DNA from 3 places in the Bartonella sp. HY761 genome. Region 2 is predicted to be linked to each of the others. Evidence: predicted binding sites of a transcription regulator. Region 2 holds the regulator's gene; each other region holds the start of a gene.
What was found. Region 2 encodes LexA, which represses DNA repair genes until DNA is damaged. Its sites were predicted from a motif close to TGTTCNNNNTGTGTTCNG; they were not measured.
Positions count from the first base shown of each region.

Region 1: recA (recombinase RecA) is a predicted target of LexA. The motif match lies at 1,531-1,548, and genes of this name have one in related genera.
Region 3: uvrA (excinuclease ABC subunit UvrA) is a predicted target of LexA. The motif match lies at 1,349-1,366, and genes of this name have one in related genera.

Region 1 is NZ_CP104887.1:1,264,266-1,266,551, forward strand. Features, by position in the region: gene recA (recombinase RecA) at 326-1,408, opposite strand; gene N6A79_RS05340 (hypothetical protein) at 1,714-2,286, opposite strand, start outside.
Region 2 is NZ_CP104887.1:1,749,271-1,751,556, reverse strand. Features, by position in the region: gene N6A79_RS07535 (DUF3999 family protein) at 1-345, shown strand, start outside; gene lexA (transcriptional repressor LexA) at 739-1,473, opposite strand; gene hfq (RNA chaperone Hfq) at 1,707-1,943, opposite strand.
Region 3 is NZ_CP104887.1:1,631,253-1,633,538, reverse strand. Features, by position in the region: gene uvrA (excinuclease ABC subunit UvrA) at 1-1,327, opposite strand, end outside; gene ssb (single-stranded DNA-binding protein) at 1,702-2,256, shown strand.

The DNA of each region.
Region 1 (2,286 bases), 490 kb from region 2:
CAAATTCTTGCTTAACTAATTAAAAGATATTCCCAAAAAGGCGTTCTATTGGACTGAAAAATGCGAATGAAAATATTATAGCCATTCTTCCGTTACTCATGCAAAAATCTAGTTAAAACTACTAAGAGAAAATTTTCTGAAATATGCAACCTTAGTGTTAGACACATCTTGTTTTTAGCGTAAAAAATAACGAAACACAGCCACATAAACATAGAACCATAATATTCATAAGGTATAACCTAAGTGAAAAATAGCCTTTATCAAAAACAAAAAGGGAGATAGCTGAACTGACTAACTCCCTTTAATATCATACATCAATTAAATACTATCCGGCTGCGCTTTCATCATCTGCTTCAGGACCAGTATTTTCTAAGAATTTTTCGGCGATAAGTCCCGCATTTTGACGTAATGCGGCTTCAATTTCATGAGCTGCTTCAGGGTGTTCCCGCAAAAATTGTTTGGCATTTTCGCGACCTTGACCAAGACGCTGAGAATTATAGGAAAACCATGCACCTGATTTTTCAACAATACCAGCTTTGACGCCAAGATCAACAAGTTCACCAACTTTTGAAATACCTTCACCGTAAAGAATATCAAACTCAACTTGTTTGAATGGGGGAGCTAATTTGTTTTTAACCACTTTAACACGGGTTTGATTGCCTACAACTTCATCACGATCTTTTAATGCGCCAATACGACGAATATCCAAACGAACAGATGCATAAAACTTTAGTGCATTACCCCCTGTAGTTGTTTCAGGTGAACCAAACATAACGCCAATCTTATGGCGAATCTGATTGATAAAGATAACCATACAATTAGAGCGTGAAATTGAAGCGGTTAACTTACGCAATGCCTGGCTCATTAAACGAGCTTGCAAGCCAGGGAGGCTGTCACCCATTTCGCCTTCTATTTCAGCTTTTGGTGTTAGAGCGGCAACAGAATCAACAACCAATACATCAACAGCACCAGAGCGCACCAAAGTATCGGTAATTTCCAATGCCTGCTCGCCAGTGTCTGGTTGAGAAATCAAAAGATTTTCAAGGTCAACACCAAGCTTGCGAGCATAAACTGGATCAAGCGCGTGTTCTGCATCAACAAATGCGCAAATGCCGCCTAGCTTTTGGGCTTCGGCTATGGTGTGCAATGCCATCGTAGTTTTACCAGAACTTTCTGGTCCATAAATTTCAACAATACGCCCCTTAGGCAAGCCACCTACACCCAGAGCAATATCAAGGGATAAAGAGCCAGTGGGAATGGTTTCGATTTCTACAACTGTATCATTTTGCCCAAGACGCATGATTGAGCCTTTGCCAAATGCTCGCTCAATTTGGGACAGGGCAGCATCTAATGCTTTTGTTTTATCCACGGTATTATCCTCAACAAGTCGTAATGTTTTCTGAGACATCTTACACCACCTTTTCAGGATTTTTAAACCCTGGATTGATTATTCACATGAATCATTTGTACATGATTTGTTCTTTTTTTGCAAGGGGTTTAACTAATTGAAAATATTGTATTTTAAAATTTTGTTCTATTGATGTTCTTTTTGTGAGAGTGTAAATAGATTAGTGATTGAAGCCATATCTCTTTGAAGTTTTCATGAAGATTTTGTTTTTGCTTGCAATAATATGGATAAGACAGAATCAATAATCTATTTGTTTGGTATTTTTAATGAATAAGATTGCCTTTTAAGTTTAAGCATTTGGGTGTTTAATTGGCGTGAATTGATGGTTTCAATTGCTTAATTAGGCTTTCGGGATTGATTTTTCCGGCAAGTGCTAACATCACCAGTGATGTACGCCCCATGGGTTTTAACTCAAATTGCAATGTTTTAGGGTTATTTATAAAAATAATTATTTGATTTTTAGCTTGTTCAAAAAAACTTGTTTTTTTGGCAAACGATAGCCATCCAGGCAGACCATTTGCCCATTCTTCTTTTAATTGAAGAGGTATTTTATTTTCTCGTTTTGCTTGTGCATTGATTATTTTATTGGTTAAACCATAATCTTTAAAAACAAATGATCCGTTATAGAAATTATATCTTTGAACTTGCCCCAGCATACCTAGCGCCATGCGCGACTTATCAATTTTTCCATGATCATTTTCACGCTGCAGGGTTAGTACAGTTAGGAGCGAGTCTATGGTTATGCCATCCATCTTTAATTGTGCATCTAGCTTTCCACCCTTATTGAGGGTTAGATTGAGTTGATCGAGCTGTAATAAGGCATTTTTGCCACCATATGCACCATTCAGGATAAGACTACCACTGGCGCGACTGTATCC
Region 2 (2,286 bases):
TTAGATGCTTTACCCATGGAAATTGCACTTGCGCCTAACAATCTTGTTTTTTTAGCACGCGGCAAGTCGCCCTATGCCATACAAATTGGGAAAAGTCAGCAAAAGTCAATGGAGCTTGCATTTGCTGATCTAGTTCCGGGTGCTGTCGATATTGATGATCCGCGAATTAGCCGCGCAGTTTTAGCCGAACCATTGAAAAATATTTCTAAAGTGCCGGAAATAGAAAAGGTGGATCAATTTAACTGGCGGCAATTTATATTGTGGGCTGTTCTAATTTTAGGTGTTGGATTTTTGGTGCTAATCGCATTTCATCTATTGCGGCAATCAGAGCAAAATACACAATAGGTGCCAGAATAAACAATAGGTGGTGGGCCTTGATTGGAACAACGCCTATTTATTTTGAGAAAAATGGTATGAAAATATCATGAGAACAAGAAGGAGAGGCGCAAAGAAACACCTAAATAATTCCATCTTATTCTAATTGTTTGAGACGATTTTTAAGCAATGACTTACCCATTTGGTAACAATCTCTATCTTCAGTCCCCAATGCCAAATCCTTAATTAATCTAGTATAAACTATTACAAAGTTTATTTGCAGAGCATTAAAAGTTGCCAAACTCATTAACACTTTGAGTATTGCATCTTGGGTTGTTTTTATCGAATTGTTTTCCTGTCGACAAAAATTGGTGCATTATTAGAATTTTTACCTATTTTAAAAGAAAAATGAAGGCGTTCGCTTTAGTAACTGCGAAATAGCCCCACGAGCTTTCCTTGAATATTGACCCTATTAGCAGGAAAAATACGATTTTCATAAGCAGGGTTCGCGGCTTCAAGTTCAACAAAGCTTCCCTTAGGCTTATAGCGCTTTAAGGTTGCTTCTTCATCATCAACCAAGGCAACCACAATTTCGCCCGTTAGTGCCACGTCAGCCTTACGGATAATCACCGTATCGCCATCATGAATACCAGCTTCAATCATCGAATCGCCCTTAACTTCAAGAGCATAATGTTCCCCCTTACCAATCATATCAATTGGCATAGTAATGCTGCTTATTTGGTGCTGAATTGCCGATATGGGTACACCAGCTGCAATTCGTCCCATAACTGGAATGTCAACATTGCTATTAGCCGCGACAGGGCGATTAGCCGCAATTGTTTCATTACCAGCGACAGGAAATTTGGATTTTGCAAGCGAACTGGGCGAAGCCATATTAGTATCTTCCGCCATGCTTCCATAATTATATGAGGGGCGGTGGGGCATGTCAGGAAGTTTAATAATTTCCATTGCGCGGGCGCGGTTTGGTAGGCGGCGGATAAAACCACGCTCCTCCAAAGCGGTGATAAGTCGATGAATACCTGACTTAGATGCTAGTTCAAGTGCATCTTTCATTTCATCAAATGATGGTGGTATTCCTGTTTCTTCCAGTTTTTCATGGATGAACATCAACAATTCACGTTGTTTGCGCGTTAACATAATAGCCCCATAAGTCGAATCATTGGCACAAATAGTGAACATATCATATATGTTCCACTATTGTTCTGCAATAGGGGCAAATAATTTAAATTAAATTGGAATTTTTGTGTGGCATTACAATTTTATAATCTGGTTGGGTACTGTTTTTATTGGCTTATTAGATTTAATGCTTTTAAACAAAAATGCCGGCTATATAGCCGGCATTTTATCAAAAAATATTGCATGTCGAAGAATTAATCTTCTTCATTTTCAAACATTTGCACTGGTTGGCTTGGCATGATTGTTGAAATAGCATGCTTATAAACCAATTGCGAATGACCATCTCTGCGCAATAATACGCAGAAATTATCAAAGGAAGTGACAATACCGGTAAGCTTGACGCCATTTACCAAGAAAATTGTCAATGAAATTTTTTGCTTTCTTACGGCATTCAAAAATAAATCTTGAAGATGTTGCGCCCGTTCTGCCATTGTTTTTACCTTTTATTGCGAACCGCATAACTAATTATTTTTATTTCATAGCATGCCAACAGCAAGGGCTGTCAAGTTAAATTCAAAATTATTACAATATATTACCGAATATTTTGTTTTTGGGCTTATAATTGTAGGATTTTCGGTGCTGACGCTTCGGCTTGAGCAAAACTAGCATTGGGTCGTTTAGTGTTACTTTATGTTCAATTGGTTTAAACGGTCATTAATAATTGTTGAATTGATAGGGCCTATGCTGGCCTTAGTTTTGCGCTTTGTTGATTACTATGTAAATATTGCAGCGGTAAGCTGTTCAGCAACAGTTCAGATTAATGGGCTATCTTTT
Region 3 (2,286 bases), 120 kb from region 2:
TTTTAACCGCCAAAGCTTCTGGCTTCAACCGGTAGCCGTGACAAGCAGGGCAGGGCGTTGCAGTCATATAACGCTCAATCTCATCGCGAGACCAAGCTGAATCTGTTTCTTTCCAACGGCGTTCCATATTCGGGATAACACCTTCAAAAGGTTTTACAGCCTTGTAGGAGCGGGCACCATCATCATAAACAAATTCAATATCTTTTTTGCCCGTGCCATAAAGTACAGCCTGTTGGGCTTCCGGCGTTAGTTTATTCCATATATCGGTTAGTTTAAAATCATAAGCGCGGCCAATAGCTTCCAAAGTTTGATTATAATAAGGTGATGAAGATCGGGCCCAAGGGGCGATAGCTCCAGCTTTAAGGCTTATGCTATCATCAGGTACAATTAATGCCGCATCAATTGCTTGTTTTTGACCAAGGCCATCACAAGTCGGGCAAGCACCTACTGGATTATTGAAGGAAAAGAGCCTTGGCTCAATTTCAGCAATGGTAAAACCGGAGACGGGGCAGGCGAATTTTTCTGAAAATAAAATGCTTTCATGCGTGTCGTTTTTGGATTTATTCGCTGAATTGGACGCTAATTCGTTATCAGGTAAGGGCTTATCGGCAAATTCGGCAATGGCTAAGCCATCAGCCAAGCGCAAACTTGTTTCTATACTATCGGCAAGTCGGGTTTTAAGGTCATCACGCACAGCAACGCGGTCAACAATGACATCAATATCGTGCTTGAATTTTTTATCAAGATTAGGCACATCGCTAATCTCATAAAAAGTGCCATCAACCTTAACCCGTTGAAAGCCTTTCTTTTGTAGTTCGGCAAATTCCTTTTTAAACTCGCCTTTTCGACCGCGTACGAGCGGTGCGATAATATAAAGCCGCGTTCCTTCTTCTAAAGCCATAATGCGATCAACCATTTGGCTAATTGTTTGGCTCTCAATAGGCAAGCCAGTCGCAGGCGAATAGGGGACACCAACACGGGCAAATAGCAGCCGCATATAATCATAAATTTCGGTAACGGTCCCAACTGTCGAACGCGGATTTTTACTCGTTGTTTTTTGTTCAATTGAAATTGCTGGTGAAAGACCATCAATTTGATCAACATCCGGCTTTTGCATCATCTCAAGAAATTGACGCGCATAGGCAGAAAGGCTTTCAACATAGCGCCTTTGCCCTTCTGCGTAAATAGTATCAAACGCCAATGACGATTTACCAGAACCTGATAAGCCTGTCATAACAATGAGTTTATCACGGGGCAGGTCGATATCAATGTTTTTAAGATTGTGCTCACGCGCGCCACGGATAGAAATATATTTCTGCTCAGACATAAAAAATCCAAAATTAAAGAGTAGAACAAAAAAAGAACAATTGCTAAATAATGCAATTTCGCCTATATTACAATATGGCAAAATAAATTGTTTTAATGGTTTAAACTAATATAACATTGAAATGGCATTTTACGAGGGCAAGGCACGAAAATGTTAACATCTGTGGAAAGGATGTTTATTTATCGCTATTTGTTTTAACCTCTCGAATAAAGCGTATAAGGTGACGTTTCAAAACATAAAATATTTATCTCTCTTGTTAAGAATGTGATATGTTTTTACTTAAAAACAATAGGTTGAATATTTTATCCCGATAAGGGAAAGAGATAAGGTGAACTGATTCACCTCTTTAATTTGCATAATATATGGAGATAGTAATGGCCGGTAGCGTAAACAAGGTAATCTTGGTTGGTAATCTTGGAGCCGATCCAGAAATTCGCCGTATGGGTTCTGGTGATGCCGTTGCAAGTTTTCGCATCGCTACCTCAGAAAGCTGGCGCGATAAAAATACTGGTGAGCGTAAAGAGCGCACTGAATGGACCAATGTTGTGATTTTCAATGATAATTTGGTTAAGGTCGTTGAGCAATATGTCAAAAAAGGTGCTAAGCTTTATATTGAAGGGCAGTTGCAAACCCGTAAATGGCAAGATCAAAACGGTAATGACCGTTATACAACTGAGGTTGTTTTGCAAAAGTATCGTGGCGAATTGCAAATGTTAGATAGTCGCGGTGATGGCGGAAATGCAGGGCGCGGCGAAGTCGGTAATTATAATAGCGGTGGTTACAATAATAACCGTAATTCTAATTTCAACAATTCAAATAACTCTGGTAATTCTAATGCAGATCGTGGCTTTGGCGGCGGTAATGATTTTAGCAATCAAGGCGGTGGGGGTAACTTCTCGCGTGATCTTGATGATGAAGTACCATTTTGATTGAAATCGAAATTTTATAACGAATTGATT